DNA from 2 places in the Agromyces sp. NPDC055658 genome. Region 2 is predicted to be linked to the other one. Evidence: predicted binding sites of a transcription regulator. Region 2 holds the regulator's gene; the other holds the start of a gene.

Region 1 (8,671 bases), on a different contig from region 2:
ACTCGCGGAACCGCGCGCGACGTACTGGGGAACCCGTCGCACGGATCGCTGGAACGCGCCGCCACCCTCGCCCGCGGCGGGGCAGAGCGTGAACGACCAGCCTGAATCCGGACGTGCGAGGAACGACAGGGACGAAGAGGAGGGAGAGAGTGACACGGGTACCCGTTCGATGGCGCCGACAAGAAGACGGCCCAGAACAGGTAATGGTCACTTTCGCACGACGGGCACTGGCCGGTTAGTGTCGCGCAGCCCTCCCAGGCAAGGGCCCCTCGCTCATCTCAACTTTGTCCTCCCGACGGGACCTGGGACGCGCCCTTAACCGAGATTGCGACCAGTCAACCCGAGACCACCGACATTCACCAGAACCACGAGCAGGGCACAAACTGCCGCGCCTTCACCCCCTGACGGGGGTGAAGGCTTGCCATCGACACCGCTGCCGGACTCCCGAGTTATGTTGCAGATTCAAGTCAAGCGCGCCGCTATCAGGTCAGAATTTGGTACCGCTCGTCCGGAAGTTCCTCGAGAAGACCAAGATGCCTCACTCGCGACATCTCGCGCTCCACGAACTCGCGGTCAAGCAGGCCCTCCGGCGTGACAGGCAGCGCGATCAGCACCTTTTGCAGCCTCGTCTTCGTCAGGCTGAGGTTGTACGTGTAGGCCGCGACTGCCTTGCGGATGGTGGCAACGAGGTACAGTGCCACCGTCGGAGTCATCTCTCCGATCAGCTCAGGCTTTGGCTTCAGCAGCCAAATGTTCTGTCCGCTGAGGAATGCATGATGCTGGTAGAAGGTGGAGCCAGTGCTGCCGTCAAGGGCCAACGTGATCACGCCACCCTCATTGATCTTTCCCTCGCGTGGCTGGCAATAACCAGTCACGCCGTTGTTCCGAGCCGTCCGCGAGACGAATGGCAGCGCATCCACGTCGTTGAGTTCGGCTTCCTGAAAATTGATCTTGTCATCCTGAAGGGATGCCGAGATGTCGAAGAAGTCGATCAACGGAACCTTTTGCATGCCAACCACCTCACAGATACTGATTCGAGAAAAGGTACGCAATGTACTCATTGACCGATTGCTGAAGATCCGCGTCTGTAACTTCGTAGTCCTCGTCGTTGAAGAGGGTGTAGACCCACTGGTCCTGGTAGTCGAGGTCTACGTGGAAAGAGAACTCAGTCTCAGCTCGCTCCTTGAAAGCGGCGAGAAATAACGCGTAGGCAGCGTCGCTGCGATCTGTTGGTGTTCTAGTCTTCTGGTGCTTGATGAGGGCGAACGCATCGTCGAACTTCGCCATCCACGTCGGTCCGGAGTGTTTCGTTCCAGTCTCGAAGACGAGAACGATTGTCTCGGTTCCCTTGGGGAAGAAGAGATTCTTCGGCATCTCGATTGACGCCAGCAAGCGATTCTTCGCCAGTATGCGCTGCTTGTAGACCTCGTTATCCGCGTGCTTCTTCGTCCGCGCTGAAACAGCGTTGACTGGCACGATAGCGACTCCGATGCTTCCTGGAAGCAGGCTGTCCAGCATCAGCTCAACGAACGAAATCTCGGAGTACGTCGCGTTTGAATACGGAGGGTTGATGAAACCTACGTTGCACTCGTAGGACGCAAGTTCCTTCTTGACAGAGAAGCAGTCGGCGTTCTTCAGATGCGACTGACCATCCTTATTCAAGAACATATTCAGGGCGACGATCGAGTAGACCGATGCCTCGATCTCTACGCCAAAGAGGTTGTTCTTCCGGAAGCCGTCCTTTTCCGTTGGAGTGTAGTCATCAGACAACGCGATCCGCCGCCAGGCGGACGTCAGGAAGCCCCCTGTCCCGGCGCATGGGTCCAACACCTTCGACGACAAGTCGACCCCAGCGATGTCATTGAAGAGTCGCGTGACGTGGGAGGGGGTGAGGACGATGCCAAGGTCCGACCCACCCTTTGTGGAGTATGACAAGAAGACGTTGAAGAACAACGAAACGAGATCCAGCTCGCTGTCTTCGTAGTGCTCGTAGAGGATCCGGTCGACATCAGCGATGAGCTTGTGAACCGTGCCCTTTGCGTACTTGTGCCTGATTCCCTCCTTCTCAGCGCTCGCCAATGACAGGATCCGAGGTCGCATCTCATCGATGAGGGTCTGCTTGTCAGACACCACTGATCCCTTGATTCTGCGCTCCAAGGTGTGCCAGAGAATCTCAGCAATGTCTCGGTTCGAGTTGTACTGCGAATAGGCCGTCTTGAAAATTGGATCCTCAAGTGCGAAGAGGATAGCCCCGACCACGTACAGGCGGTTGTGCTCGATAATGTTCATCTCGTGGTGCATGAACCCGTTGATGACGTTTGCAGATTCGAGTAGCCGAGCCTGGCTCTTGACGTCACCCAGCTTCCCAGGCTCCGCGAGCAGATCGCGATACTGCGCTGGTGTCAGTACGGAATGAACGTTGAGGTTCGTGAATGTGTCAACACCGAGCTTCCAACCGTAAGTATCGATGCGTCGAGTGAGTGGATCTGTGCCTGAGCAGGCGACCGCGATGACATTGAAACGGTCTTTCAGAAAGCGCGCGTACCAGAGCGCTCCGTTCACCGCGTACTCGTCCACGCGATCTTCAAGATCGTCCTCGAAGATGTGCTTGGCGGTGGAAGCTTTGTTCTCGATGACCACAACGAGATTGGCCGGTTCGTCAAAGATGACAAACTCCGGGCGCCCAGCATTGCCAGTCCCGCGTTTGGAAGCGGTGGACAAGAGCTCGTTGATCGACTCGACGTCGGACTTTTCTGCCCACGCTCGAACCGACGGGTCCACTGGCTCGAACGACGCGTTGATGAACCCCTTGCTGACTAGCTCGTTGAACACCCACATGTCAGTGGACTTCTCCAGCATGAACTCTCCTCAGCCACCTTCCGGGGTGCAACTGTCAACCGTGGCCCGCAACATAAGCGGCTGAACCACAGTAGCCAGTGGCGCCGACGATGCCCGGGAACGTCGACGCGCGCCGGACGAGGACCCGCCTGGGAGGGGGGTGTGTTTACGATTAACGCCGTTGTCGAGATCGGTGCGGCCCCGGTGGCGCTTCCACCACCGGATGTGGTGCGCTTGGGTGTGCGAGGGCGGTCGAGTGCAGCCCGGCCAAGCGCACCCGCCGTCGCGTTCGATGAGGACGAGTTTCTGCGCCTGGGAGAACAGGCGGCGCGACCGGCCGAGGCGGGTCGTCTCGCAGCCGTCGCCGTAGTAGAGGGGCGAGATGCCGGCCCACATCGCGAGCTCCTCGATCGAGGGGATCGACACGGGCTGGTCGATGCCGTCGATCGTGCCGTGCCCGCGCCCTAACTCGAGCGCGGCGGCGTCGACGCGGGCCACGACCATCGCCTGCCGCAACGCCACGGGCCCGTCGTTCGCGCTGAGCGAGTGACGGGCGATGTCGGCGAGCGCGTCGAGGTTCATCTGGGCGATCGTGCGCTGCTCGGCGACCACGTCGTCACAACCGGCGGGGTTTCGAGACGGTCGCTGCGCTCCAGCCTCGACCTGCTCACCCCGAGCCGGGCGCTTCGCGTCGCGCGCCCGGTGGAGCTCGGCGCCGACGAGGGTCTCGATCGCGAGCTTGATCGGAGCGCCGTTGACGGGGTCGGCAGCACCCTTGAACCGGATCATGCCGTGCTCGTCTTCCCAGATGCGGAACTCGCGCGCCGCCCGCAGTTCGTCTTCACGCGGCTTCACCCCATCGGGGTCGAGGCGCGCCTGCATGAGCTTCACCAGCCGGTGCAGCCCGTCGACCCCCACGACCGGAGCCCGATCGACGAGGAACGCCTCGGCCTCGGACAGCTCGACCCGGTCGGCGCGCGGCGCGATGCCGTCGAGGAACCGGCGGATCACATCTGCCGCGTCGACGCACACGGCACCCGACGACACTGCCCGTGCGAGGTGCGGATGCCTCGGCGGCAGCACCTCACCCGTGAACGCGGCCCGGGGTGCGGTCGCCGCACCGACCGCGACGAGCTTGACCGCCTCTTGGAACCGGCCACCCGTCGCGGACGCGATCAACCGTTCGGCCGAGGAGAACCCATGCCGGCGGGCTACATCATCGTCGGCACCGGTGCGGGAGCGGGCCGCGAGCTCGGCCGCGACCGGCGCCTGCAATGCCTGCACACGCCGAGCGAGTTCACCCAGGGCTTCGGTCACCCGCACCAGGCCGTCGTCGCTCATCGACCGCGCATCGCCGACCGGGTCGACCGACCCGGTGGCACCAGCGGCCAAGGCGCCCGACCACACCGCATCGACCCCGTCGAGCGCAGCTGAAACCCCGATCAGTGCGGGTATTGCATCAGCTGCGGCCATACCCCGAGTCTACCCGGAAGCGGCTCGGATTCGAAGAGATATTCGAAACTGTGGACAATGAATCGGGCGATGACCCCACCGACCGGCACGCACACGCCTGCTCGCCCCCGACCGACCCGTACTCATGCACGCGCGCCCGCAGGCACGCACCCGCCCGACCCGCACTCACTCACTCGCCCACGCACCCAAACAAAGACACGAAACGGGCTCCCAGCCGGTCGGGAGCCCGTTTCGCGGTCGCGTCGTGACGGGTGCGAGAACGTCAGAGGTTCATCGCTCGGGGGTGGGGGCCCCGTCACGCGCGTCGTCAGCGGTCGACTGGCCGTCACCGCTGCGTTCTTCACCGGCCGAGGCCGCGTCGTCCGCGGTCTCCTGCCCGGTCTGGCTGTGGTCCTCGCCGTTCGCGGCGCCGTCTTCGGCGGCCTGCTGACCGGTCTCGGATGCCTCGTCGCCGGGCACGACCGGTGCGTCACCGTTCTGGCGGTGCTCGGCGGCCTTGTCGAGGCCAGCCCGGCGCTTCTCCTCGGCGTTCTCGTGGGCGGCGTCGCGCCGGTCGGCGCCCTTCTCGCGAGCATCCTCGGCGGTCTGCTGGCCGAACTCGCGGTGCTCGCGGCCCGTGTCGCTGATGTGCTCGCCGCCGGGCTCCTGCTGGCCGGTGACGCCGTCGAAGACCTCTTGCGCCGGTGCCGGCAGCACGCCGGCAGCGCCGGCGGCGCCCACGCCCGTGAGCCCTGCGGCGGTCGCCGCCGCCGCACCGATCGCGATCTTCGCTGCCAGGCCGAGCCCGGCGATTCCCGTGAATGCCACTCTTCTTCTCCGTATCTTCGGCGACGAGCCACTGGGGGTCTGGCTCGTCGCCGCAGTCGTTGCGTTCGGGTCGAACGAGATCGAGCCCGCCGCGACGCGGTCGGCGTCGAGTCGCGCCAGCAACTCGGCCGACGGCTGCGGCGCCGCCTGCCCGGCCGCGAGCCGGAAGCCGGCCACGGCGTCGGCGACGCCCGCGAGGTCGGCACGCCGCGGCGGCACATCGCCGCGCAGCACGGCTGCGGCCTCGTCGTCGTGAATGCGGTGGTTGCTCATCTCACTCCCTGCTATCGCCGGAGGTCGCCGCAGGGGTACGCCCTGCGGGGAATTTCTTTCGAAGCGCCGTGAGCGCCCGGCGCTGCAGCGCCTTCACCGCACCCGCGCGCTTGCCCAGCACGGCGGCGACCTGCTCGACCGTGAGGTCGCCGATGATGCGCAGCACCATCACGTCGCGCTGGTCGGGCGGAAGCCCGTCGAGCGTGGCCAGCGCCGCGACATCCCCGATGCGACCCAGCGCCTCGTCCTCGGCGCTGGCCGCCCGCCGGGGGTCGAGCTCATCGGCCCACTCCTCGCTCGGCGCCTGCCGCGCGCGGCGGCGCAGCTCGTCGACGAGGCGCCGGTACGCGATCGTGAACACGAAGGCCCGGAACTCCGCCGCGCCGCCCTCGAATCGGTCGAGCCCGTCGAACACGGCCAGGAACACCTCGCTCGTGAGATCGTCGGGCTCGGCCGAGCCCCGCGCCCGCAGGAAGCCCGCGACGGCACCGGCGTGCGCGTTCCAGAGCTCGGCCGACGCCCACGGCGCCCCGGCCTTCGCCGCGAGCAGCACCGTCTCGAACCCGTCGGCCGCCTCAGCGCCGCCGCTCGCGGCCCGCGGCATCGCCCAGCCCCGGGAGGCCGAGTGCGCGAGCACCCCGTCGAAATCGCCCATGGTCGCAAGAGTGTAGGGCAGCCGAGTGCGTGCCGCACTCGGCGTGACGCGCGACGAAGGCACGAGGCATCCTCACCCTGCGACGCACGGTCGGGTTCGGTGCCGTCACTCGCCCTTCGCGCCGGCGTCGGTGACGCCCACGTCGGTGCGGTGGAAGTTCTGGAACGACCGCGACGCGGTCGGCCCGCGCTGGCCGAGGTAGCGGCTCGCGTACTCGGCCGAACCGTAGGGTCGCTCGGCCGGCGACGACAGGCGGAAGAAGCAGAGCTGCCCGATCTTCATGCCCGGCCAGAGCTTGATCGGCAGGGTCGCGACGTTCGACAGCTCGAGCGTGACGTGCCCCGTGAACCCAGGGTCGATGAAGCCCGCGGTGGAGTGGGTGAGCAGGCCGAGCCGGCCGAGCGAGCTCTTGCCCTCGAGCCGCGCCGCGACGTCGTCGGGCAGGGTGACCTGCTCGTAGGTCGATCCAAGCACGAACTCGCCGGGGTGCAGGATGAACGGCTCGTCGGGCTTCACCTCGATCAGGTGGGTGAGCTCTGGCTGGTCTTCCGCCGGGTCGATGTACGGGTACTTGTGGTTGTCGAAGAGCCGGAAGTACCGGTCGAGCCGCACGTCGACCGACGACGGCTGCAGCATCGACGGATCGCTCGGCTCGAGCGCGATGCGGCCGAGTTCGAACTCTGAACGGATGTCGCGGTCGGAGAGCAGCACGCGCCCAGCCTACCGAGGCCCCGGCTCCGCCTCAGTGCGTGGTCGGGAACTGATCGTCGGCGAGCAGGGCCGTGTCAGCGCCGCAGCCGAGCTCGCCGTCCTGCAGCAGGACGTCGGACACGTGCAGGCGCTCGACCACGCCATCGGCCGAGCGCACGAGCAGGCAGTCGTCGGCGTCGCGCATGGCGAGCCCCAGGCGGTCGCCGTCCCGCAGCACCTCCACCGGCGCGAGCGCGCGACCGTCGGTCTCGCCCTCCAGCCGAGCGGTGATGGATGCCTCGAGCTCGTCGGCACTCGCATCGCCCGCGCCGGTCAGCACCTCGATCGCGACGGCCTCGGCCGCCTCGGGCACCACGGGCCGTTCGTCGGCGGGCGGTTCGACCTCGACGAGCGGGTCGGGGCACGACGTCTTCTCGACCCCGCCGTCGATGACGCCCCAGCGGTCGAACCGGAGGCGCACGCAGAAGTCGTGTTCGGGGTCGTCGTTCGCCGAGACCTCCGTGATGCGGCTCGCGAGCACGAGTGCGCCGACCGGCTCTTCCCACGCGGCATCCGATTCGGGCTCGATCGCGACGAGCCGGAACGGCGTCGCCGTATCGGGCACCGGGCCCCAGTCCGACGTATTCCCGCGATCGGGGACGCCCGTGGCCGGCAACTCCTGCGTCGCTCGGCGCGCGTACGCGGCGATGGCGTCCTCGGGCCGCTCGAGTCCGATCGACTGCGAGACGAAGCCGACGTCCTGCGCAAGCGCCGCCGCCTGCTCCAGCAGTTCAGGCTCGGCGGCCCCGGCGCCGTCCGTCGCGCCCACGCCGGCCGTACAGCCGGCGAGCGCGACGACGAGCGCCGCCGCGATCCCCCCGATGATGACGTGCTTCGATGCGCGCATATCGCCATCCTGCTGCAGCGTGCATGCCTGGCGTGGCATTCGTGCCCGACCTCACCGAATGGATGCGGCGATTCACGTCGGCGTTGTTAGGATGAGTTCCACGTCGCCGAGCGGCGTGCGCCGATGTAGTTCAATGGTAGAACTTCTGCTTCCCAAGCAGACAGCGCGGGTTCGATTCCCGTCATCGGCTCTGGATCGGCCTGATCACCGGCCGCGTAACCTCAGCGCCCGCTCGCGGCGACTTCTTCGGCGCTGCGCTGCACGCAGAACTCGTTGCCGTCGACGTCGCTCATCGTGACGTAGCCGGAGCCGTTCTCACGGCGCCGGTCGGCGACGACGGTCGCGCCCAGCTCCATGAGTCGCTCGACCTCGGCATCCCGCGTGGTGCCGACCGGTGAGAGGTCGAGGTGCATCCGGGGCGCGAACTCCTTGCCGTCGTCGACGGGTTGGATGTAGACCCGGATGGTCACCGGCTCAGTGAGGTAGACCGTCACGGGGTCGCCGGGGTTGTTCGGATCGTTCGGGTCCTCCTTCAGGTCGAGCAGCGCCTGCCAGAAGGCGCCGAGCGACTCATGGTCGCGGGCGGTGATGTTGATCGCGTCGATCTGCGAGGCCATTGCTCTCCTTCGTCGGTCGCCCCCGGCGTTCGGCGCGAGGTCACCCCGCCGACGTTACCCGCGGGGTGGGCCCGCTCACCAGCCATGCCGGCGCCGGAATGCACGACACGTGCACGTCGACCTCACCGCGCCGCCGGCCTCGCACGCTCGCCTCGGCGATCGCCCAGCCAGCCGCGGCGCCGGAACAGCACGTAGACGACGATGTCGATGGCGACCATCGCGATGCCCACCACGAGCCAGCCGAACTCCCACTGCACCAGCGGCAGGTTCTTGAAGTTCATCCCGTAGACGCCCGCGATCACCGTCGGGATCGCGAGGAGGGCGGCGAAGGCCGAGATCGTGCGCATGTCCTGGTTCTGCCGGGTGGAGACATTGCTCTCGTGACTCGAGACGACCGCGTCGAGGGCGGCG
Region 2 (8,671 bases):
GAGGATCGCCTGTTCGACGTGCGGCCAGATCGAGCCCGTCGCATCGTCGTTCGCGGGCAGCTGCGCCATGTCTTCGACGGGCACGACCACGCGCAGGTCGAATCGCTTGTCGGCCGGCGGCGCGACGACCTCGACCGGTGCGCTCGCGCAGAGGAACCGGGCCACCTCTTCGACGGGCCGCACGGTCGCCGAGAGCCCGATGCGCTGGGCCGGACGCTCGAGCAGCGCGTCGAGGCGCTCGAGCGACAGTGCGAGGTGCGCACCGCGCTTCGTGCCGGCGACCGCGTGGATCTCGTCGACGATGACGGTCTCGATCGAGCGCAACGTCTCACGCGCCTGCGAGGTCAGCATGAGGAAGAGCGACTCGGGCGTCGTGATGAGGATGTCGGGCGGCGTGCGCAGCAGCGCCCGACGCTCGTTCGCGGGCGTGTCGCCCGAGCGCACCCCGACGCTCACGCTCGGCGGCGTGGCGCCGAGGCGCTCGGCGACGCGGGCGATGCCGGTGAGCGGCGCGCGGAGGTTGCGCTCGACGTCGACGCCGAGCGCCTTGAGCGGCGACAGGTAGAGCACCCGGGTACCGGGCTCGGCGGCGGGCTCGGTCGTGAGCCGGTCGATCGCCGAGAGGAACGCCGACAGGGTCTTGCCCGATCCGGTGGGAGCGACGACGAGCGCGTGGGCGCCGCTCCCGATCGCCCGCCAGGCGCCCTGCTGCACCGCGGTGGGCGCGCGGAACGCCTCGGCGAACCACGTGCGCGTCGCCTCCGAGAAGGCCGCAAGCGCATCGGTCATGGCTCCATTCAATCCGATGCCGCCGACAACCGTTCTCAGCGCGGGTCTGCGGCGAGGGCGCGGGCGACGGCGGCGACCGTGCGGTCGGCCTCGGTGGCGTCGGTCGCCCAGTTGCTCACCGAGAACCGCACGACCGCGCGATCGCGCCACCGCGACGTCATCGCGAGCACCTCACCCTCCTCCCAGAGCCGGGACGAGAGCGCCTCCGTCGCCGCATCGTCGGCGAGTGCGAGGCACACCTGGGTGAAGACGACGTCGTTCAGCACCTCCACGCCTGGCAGGCGAGCGACGCCGACGGCGATCCGCTTCGCGGAGTCGACGAGCCGTTCGACGAGCTCGGAGACGCCCTCGCGCCCGAGGGCGCGCAGCACCGCCCACGTCGGAACGCCGCGAGCACGCCGCGAAAGCTCGGGCACCCGCTCGTGCGGGTCGGCGACGGCGTCGCTCGCCTGCAGGTAGCTCGCATGCATGCTCAGCGCCCGCTGCATCGCGTGCTCGTCGCGCACGATCGCGATGCCGCAGTCGTACGGCACGCTGAGCGTCTTGTGCGCATCGGTCGACCACGAGTCGGCCGCCTCGTACCCCGCGACGAGGTGCCGCAGGCGCGGGCTGGCTCCCGCCCACAGCCCGAAGGCGCCGTCGACGTGCACCCAGGCGCCGGCCTCGTGCGCGACCCCGATCGCCCGGGCGAAGTCGTCGAACGATCCGGAATGGATGTTGCCCGCCTGGAGGACGACGATCGCCGGATCGGGATCGGCGGCGAGCACCGCTCCGAGCGCGCCGACGTCGATGCGCCCCTCGTCGTCCGCGGCGGCGACGACCGGTGCCCCGAGGCCGAGGTAGCGCCCGGCGAGGTCGACCGTACCGTGCCGTTCGGCGCCCACGACGAAGCGCACGCGCGGCGCTCCGAAGACGCCGTCCTGCGCCGCATCCCAGCCGGCCCTCCGCAGGAGTTCGTCGCGACCGGTCGCGAGCCCGACGAAATGCGCCATCGTGGCCCCGGTGGTGAAGCCGACCGCCGACCCGGCGGGCAGGCCGAGCAGATCGACGATCCACTCCCCTGCGAGCTCCTCGACCGCGGCGACGCCGGGCGTCGCGAACCGCAGCCCGGTGTTCTGGTCCCACGCCGAGACGAGCCAGTCGGCGGCGAGGGCGACCGGTTGCACCCCGCCCATCACCCAGCCGAAGAAGCGCGGCGAGCCGATGCCGAGCAGTCCCGGTTCGACGCCGTCGGCCAACCGCTCGACCACCTGTGCTGCCGGTTCACCGCGGCTCGGCAGCGCCCGACCCAGCAGTTCCTTCGCCGCATCGGCATCGATCTCGGGCGGGATCGGACGTTCGGCGACGCCGTCGAGCCAGCGTCTCGCCCGGTCGGACGCGATCTCCAGCGGTCGGTCGTATTCGGGTCGCCGCGCTCCGGCGGCCGACGGTCGCTCGGCCATGTTCCACCTGACTTCCGCGCACACGTGCGCGTTCCAGATGATGCTCCGCGATGCTCACGCGGTCAATGCCCAGTTCGGGCGGGCTCGCGCGCACGGCTGAGGCGGCACTGCCTGCTTCCGCACGCTCAGGCGTCGCGACGACCGCCGACGAGTCGCACGGCGAGCGAGTCGACCCCTGTCGCGATCGCGTCGTCCTCCGCCCAGCGCCGCGCGAGCCGAGCGGTCGTGGCATCGAGCTCCTCACGGGTGAGTCCGTCGACGAGCCGCAGCGTCACGACGAGCTCGGGCCCGGCGAGCCGCGCGAGCGGGTCGCCCGCGGCGAGGTCCACGCCGAGCACGGCGAGCTCGCTGCCGATCGAGCGCTCGAACGCCCGGCGCACGGCCTCGTCGTCGAAGGGCGGCGTCCACGGCTTCTGCTGGGCGACCGCCCACACGGCGGGTCGGCGCAGCACGAACTCGCCCGGCGATGCCGGGTCGAGCACGACGAGCTCGGTGCCGTCGTCGGCCGCGGCGAGCGCCACCCGGACGCCGTCGGCGGGCACAGGACGGGCGACCGGGTTCCAGGCGCGCATCGTGTCCACCGACGAGAACACCGGCAGCACGCGACGCCCGTCGGGCCCGTCGACCGTCACGATCGAGAGTTCCTGGCTCTTGTCGACGGCGTGGCCGTGCGCGCCGGTCTCCGCTCCCCCGTCGCCGAGCTCGGCGAGCAGCGGGATCAGCAGCCTCGAGGCGCCGAACGCGGCGACGACACCGGCCTGTGAGCCGTCTCCGTCGTGGAATGCACGCAGCGCGGCACCGAGGGCCGCCGGGGTCGAGCCGTCGTCGCCCGCGTGCGGGTTCTCGTCGAACGCCCGGCCCGCCCACGGTACCCCCGCAGAATCCGCGAGATGCGCGGGAAGCGGCCGCGCGGTGCCGCCGGGCGTCGTGCCCGAGGCATCCTCGTCGTCCGCAGCGTTGCCGAGATCAGCGGTCATGCGCGCCGGCTCAGTTGCTCGCGACGTCGAGGGCCTCGGCGAGCGTGAAGGCGCCGGCGTACAGGGCCTTGCCGACGATCGCGCCCTCGAGGCCGAGCGGCACGAGCTCGCGCAGCGTGGCGAGGTCGTCGAGGCTCGAGATGCCGCCGGAGGCGACGACGGGGCGGTGCGTGCGGTCCATCACCTGGCGCAGGAGCTCGACGTTCGGGCCCTGCAGCGTGCCGTCCTTCGTGACGTCGGTCACGACGTAGCGCGCGGCACCCGCCTCTTCGAGCCGGTCCATGACCTGCCACAGGTCGCCGCCGTCCTTCGTCCAGCCGCGGGCGGCGAGCGTCGTCCCGCGCACGTCGAGGCCGACGGCGATGGCCTCGCCGTACTGGGCGATGACCGAGGCGGCCCACTCGGGGTTCTCGAGGGCTGCGGTGCCGAGGTTGATGCGCTTGGCGCCGATCTCGAGAGCGTGCTCGAGCGACTCGTCGTCGCGGATCCCGCCCGACAGCTCGACGTTCACGCCGCGCACCTGGCGGATGACCTTCTTCAGGATGCCGCCGTTCGACCCGCGGCCGAACGCCGCGTCGAGGTCGACGAGGTGGATCCACTCGGCGCCCTGGTCGGCCCAGTCCACGGCCGCGTCGACCGGGTCGCCGTAGCTCGTCTCGGTGCCGGCCTCGCCCTTCGTCAGGCGGACGGCCTTGCCGCCCGCGACGTCGACGGCCGGCAGCAGCACGAGGCCGGGGGTCTTGTTGAACTCACTCATCACTACTGTCCTCGATCGCGATACGCCGTCGGCCGTGTTTCACCCGGCGCAGTGACGGCCGGCACAGTCACAGGATCATAGTCGCCCGCGCCGCGCGCGACGTGTCGCATGACGGTCGGATGACTCAGGCGAGTGCGCCGAGCCAGTTCGAGAGCAGCCGGATGCCCGCGTCCGACGACTTCTCTGGGTGGAACTGCGTCGCCGACAGCGGACCGTTCTCGACCGCGGCGAGGAAGCGCCCGCCGTGCTCGGCCCAGGTCAGCTTCGGCTGCGGGAACGGCGGCATCACGTCGAGGTGCCACGACTGCGCCGCGAACGAATGCACGAAGTAGAAGCGCTCGTCTTCGATGCCGTCGAACAGCACCGAGCCCGCGTCGGGCACGACGGTGTTCCAGCCCATGTGCGGCAGCACCTCGGCCGGAAGCTCGGTGACGGCCCCGGGCCACTCTCCGAGCCCCTCGGTGTCGACGCCGCGTTCGACGCCGTGCTCGAAGAGCACCTGCATGCCGACGCAGATGCCGAGCACGTGCCGGCCACCGGCGAGGCGCCGGTCGATGATCTCGTCGCCGCGCACCGCGCGGAGCTGGTCCATGACGGCCTTGAACGCGCCCACGCCGGGCACGACGAGGCCGTCGGCCTCCATCGCCGCTGCACGTGAGGCCGTGACCTCGACCTCCGCGCCAGCGCGTTCGAGCGCCTTCGCGGCCGAGTGCACGTTGCCCGACCCGTAGTCGAGCACCACGACGCGCCGGTTGCGGCTCACAGCGCACCCTTGGTCGACGGGATGCCGCTGACGAGCGGGTCGAGCGCCTTCGCCTGCCGGAATGCGCGCGCGAAGGCCTTGAACTCGGCCTCGGCGATGTGGTGCGGGTCGCGCCCGCCGAGCACCGTGACGTGCACGGTGAGCCCGGCGTTGAAGGCGATCGCCTCGAAGACGTGCCGCACCATCGAGCCCGTGAAGTGACCGCCGATGAGGTGGAACTCGAAGCCCTCCGGCTCACCGGTGTGCACGAGGAACGGCCGCCCCGAGATGTCGACGACCGCCTGCGCGAGCGCCTCGTCGAGCGGCACGAGCGCGTCGCCGTAGCGCGAGATGCCGCGCTTGTCGCCGAGCGCCTCGCGGATCGCCTGCCCCAGCACGATGCCGGTGTCTTCGACGGTGTGATGCACGTCGATGTGAAGGTCTCCCGACGCGCGCACGGTGAGGTCGGTGAGCGAGTGCTTCGCGAACGCGGTGAGCAGGTGGTCGTAGAACGGCACGCCGGTCTCGATGTCGCTCGAGCCCGAGCCGTCGAGGTCGATCGACAGGTCGATGCTCGATTCGCTCGTCTCGCGCTGCACGCGCGCGGTGCGCGATCGGGGCTGGGCGGTCATGACTCGATCCTATTCTCGGTGGTGCCACCGGCCGCGCCGCTCGTCGCGACGGCCGCCGGCGCGAACACGGCGACCGCCTCGAGGAAGGCGGTGGTCTCGGCCTCGGTGCCCGCAGTCACGCGCAGGTGCCCGGGGATGCCGAGCTCCCTGATGAGGATGCCTCGCGCGAGCAGCCCCTCGAACACGGCGTGCGGGTCGTCGACCCCGCCGAACAGCACGAAGTTCGATCCGCTGCGGTGCGGGGCGAAGCCGAGTCGCGCGAGCTCGGTCGTGATTCGCTCGCGCTGGCGGCGGATGTCGTCGACCATCGCCAGCATCTCGTCGGCATGGGCGAGCGCGCCGAGCGCGGCGGCCTGGGTGAGCGCGGAGAGGTGGTACGGCAGGCGCACGAGCCGCAGGGCATCGATCGTGGCGGGGTCGCCGGCGAGGTAGCCGACGCGGGCGCCCGCGAACGCGAACGCCTTGCTCATCGTGCGGGAGACCACGAGCCGCGGCCGCCCCTCGAGCAGCGTGAGCGCACTCGGGGCACCGGGGTCGGCGAACTCGAAGTACGCCTCGTCGACGACGACGATGCCCCGTGCCGCGTCGGCGACGGCACGCACCGTGTCGAGCGACAGCGGCGTGCCCGTGGGATTGTTCGGTGCGCAGAGGAAGACGAGGTCGGGGTCGTGCTCGCGAACGGCGGCGACCGCCGTCTCGGCACTGAGCTCGAAGTCGTCGTCGCGGTCGGCGGCGATCCAGCGGGTGCCCGTGCCCGAGGCGAGCAGCGCGTACATGGAGTACGTCGGCGCGAATCCGAGCACCGAGCGGCCGGGCCCGCCGAACGCCTGCAGCACCTGCTGCAGCACCTCGTTCGAGCCGTTGGCGGCCCAGATCTGCTCGGGTGCGAGCCCGTGGCCGAGGTAGCCGGCGAGCGCCTCTCGCAGCTCGGTGAACTCGCGATCGGGGTATCGGTTCAACCGGAGGATCGCGGCGGCGACTCGGGCGACGATGTCGTGCGCCACGTCCTCGGGGATGGCATGCGTGTTCTCGTTGACGTTGAGGGCGACGGGCACCGCCTTCTGCGGCGCACCGTACGGGTCGCGACCACGGAGGTCGTCGCGGATGGGGAGGTCGTCGAGACTCGTCACCGAACCAGCCTAGCCACGCGACCCGTGACGCCCCGGCGTGCGACCTCGTATGACCGCCTACTCCGAAGCGGGGACCGCGAGGCGCTGGCCCGGCTCGATCGTCGCACCGTCGAGCCCGTTGAGCCGGACGATCTCGGCGATCGTGTCGCGCGGGTCGGCCGACGGGTCGATCGCCTCGGCGATCTCCCAGAGCGAGCCCCCGGCACCCACCGTGACGTACTGCAGCGAATCGCCCCCGGCCAGGTCGGCGGCCGCACCGCCGGCGTTCAGCACGGCTGCGAGCGCCCAGAGGACGATCGGCAGTGCGGCGAGGGTCGTGAAGACAGCGCGCCCGCGACGGGTCAGCCGGAGGCGGGTGCGCGGTGCAGCCTCCGCACCGCCGTCGACACGGCCTGCGCGGGGCACCGGAACACCGGAACGGTACTCGTTCGTCACGATCGCTGCGCTCATGTCACCCTCCTGCGTGGGATCGCATCCGGCCCTCGGCCGGGAGGGCCGGATGCGAATCTCTGTTCCGAATATATCTTCGAACATCTTCGACTGCAAGCATCGGACTGCGGGTTTCTCGGGGAGCGATCTCGCGACACACTCGAACGAATGTTTGCCGCTCCCGCCGCATGTGGATACAGTTTCGAATGTCTGGGAACAGTCGATCAGACACCACCGACATCCGATCGCGAAGGCGGTCGCAACGAGGGGCGGAACCGTGAAGAGCGACAACGACGTGCGCGAGACCGGCAGGGCACGCCGCCGCAAGAGCCTGAGCGCGAAGCAGATCGCGATCCTCGAGGTCGTGCAGCGTTCGGTGGCGACACGCGGCTACCCGCCGAGCATGCGCGAGATCGGTGACGCCGTCGGCCTCGCATCGCTGTCGAGCGTCACGCACCAGCTCAACCAGCTCGAACTCGCCGGCTACCTGCGGCGCGATCCGAACCGCCCCCGCGCGCTCGAGGTGCTCATCGAGCTGCCGGGCCTCGACGAGCGACCTCCGTCGGCGGGCGATCCCGCGCCGGTCGGCGACGCGGCGATGGTCCCCCTCGTCGGCCGCATCGCGGCCGGCGTGCCGATCACGGCCGAGCAGCAGATCGACGAGGTGTTCCCGCTCCCCCGCCAGCTCGTCGGCAAGGGCGAGCTCTTCATCCTCAAGGTCGTCGGCGACTCGATGATCGACGCGGCCATCTGCGACGGCGACTGGGTGGTCGTGCGCTCGCAGCGCACCGCCGAGAACGGCGAGATCGTGGCCGCCATGCTCGACGGCGAGGCGACCGTCAAGGTGTTCCGCCAGCGCGACGGCCACACCTGGCTGCTGCCGCGCAACACCGCGTTCGAGCCGATCCTCGGCGACCAGGCCGAGGTCCTCGGCAAGGTCGTCGCCGTGCTGCGCGCGGTCTGAGCCCGCGGCCGCGCCGGCGGCGCGCGATCTGAGCCCGCGGCCGCGCCGGCGGCGCGCGATCGGCGAGGCCGGGGACGTCGGGTGACGTGCGCCCGGAGGACGCTATGCGCTCGTCGCGCCTGCGGCGATCGCGCCCGCAGGCTGCGCCACCGAACGGAGCCAGCCGATCACCGCGTCCATGAACCCAGCATGATCGTCGCGGAAGACCGTGTGACCCGTGCCCGGCACCGTCGCGACGGTCATGCCCCGTCGGCGCAGGTCGGCCGCGACGCGCTCGGTGATGAGCAGGCTCTTCTCGGCGAGCAGCACGAGCGTCGGGGCGACGAGTCGGGCCGGCGGCACCAGCGGCCTGGTGTCGGCGAAGCCCAGCACGGTCCGCTTGTCCCAGTCGCGGAGGGTCGCCAGTTCGATGTCGACGTCGACCGCGCTCCACTTCGGGTTCATCCGCACGAGCGCGCCGCGCCGCGGCCTCGGGGCGATCGCGAAGAAGGCCTTGTACGCCAGGCCGCGCAGACCCGTCGGAAAGGCGAACGCGGGATCGACGTAGATCGCCGCCCGCGGCGCGAGCCGGTCGGCGACGAGGCTCGCGACGAGGCCGCCGAGCGAGTGCCCGAGCACGACGTCGGGGGGCCCGTCGAGCATGGGCTCGACCGTCTCGACCACGTCGTCGGCCCATGCGGCGGGCGAGTACCGACGCGCCCGCGGGCTGCGCCCGTGTCCGGCGAGGTCCACCGCGAGCACCCGGAAGCCCTGCGCCTCGAGTTCGTGCGTGACACGGTGCCATGCGCGCGAGTCCGACATGATGCCGT

What was found. The regulator LexA, encoded in region 2, represses DNA repair genes until DNA is damaged. The targets are predictions, from matches to a motif close to TCGAACANNTGTTCGA.
Region 1: ACWGPE_RS13325 (DUF222 domain-containing protein) is a predicted target of LexA. The motif match lies at 4,342-4,357, and genes of this name have one in related genera.

Annotation. Positions count from the first base shown of each region.
Region 1 is NZ_JBSHHD010000026.1:54,808-63,478, forward strand. Features, by position in the region: gene ACWGPE_RS13310 (rolling circle replication-associated protein) at 1-156, opposite strand, end outside; gene ACWGPE_RS13315 (restriction endonuclease subunit S) at 483-1,010, opposite strand; gene ACWGPE_RS13320 (HsdM family class I SAM-dependent methyltransferase) at 1,021-2,859, opposite strand; gene ACWGPE_RS13325 (DUF222 domain-containing protein) at 2,869-4,311, opposite strand; gene ACWGPE_RS13330 (hypothetical protein) at 4,582-5,391, opposite strand; gene ACWGPE_RS13335 (RNA polymerase sigma factor) at 5,393-6,046, opposite strand; gene dcd (dCTP deaminase) at 6,152-6,757, opposite strand; gene ACWGPE_RS13345 (hypothetical protein) at 6,789-7,643, opposite strand; tRNA gene ACWGPE_RS13350 (tRNA-Gly) at 7,763-7,833, shown strand; gene ACWGPE_RS13355 (VOC family protein) at 7,865-8,260, opposite strand; gene ACWGPE_RS13360 (CorA family divalent cation transporter) at 8,383-8,671, opposite strand, start outside.
Region 2 is NZ_JBSHHD010000033.1:9,344-18,014, forward strand. Features, by position in the region: gene ACWGPE_RS14820 (ATP-dependent helicase) at 1-789, opposite strand, end outside; gene ACWGPE_RS14825 (pyridoxal phosphate-dependent decarboxylase family protein) at 825-2,231, opposite strand; gene ACWGPE_RS14830 (SseB family protein) at 2,357-3,208, opposite strand; gene priA (bifunctional 1-(5-phosphoribosyl)-5-((5-phosphoribosylamino)methylideneamino)imidazole-4-carboxamide isomerase/phosphoribosylanthranilate isomerase PriA) at 3,219-3,965, opposite strand; gene hisH (imidazole glycerol phosphate synthase subunit HisH) at 4,090-4,728, opposite strand; gene hisB (imidazoleglycerol-phosphate dehydratase HisB) at 4,725-5,339, opposite strand; gene ACWGPE_RS14850 (histidinol-phosphate transaminase) at 5,336-6,469, opposite strand; gene ACWGPE_RS14855 (LysM peptidoglycan-binding domain-containing protein) at 6,527-6,919, opposite strand; gene lexA (transcriptional repressor LexA) at 7,176-7,862, shown strand; partial or broken gene ACWGPE_RS14865 (alpha/beta fold hydrolase) at 7,965-8,671, opposite strand, start outside.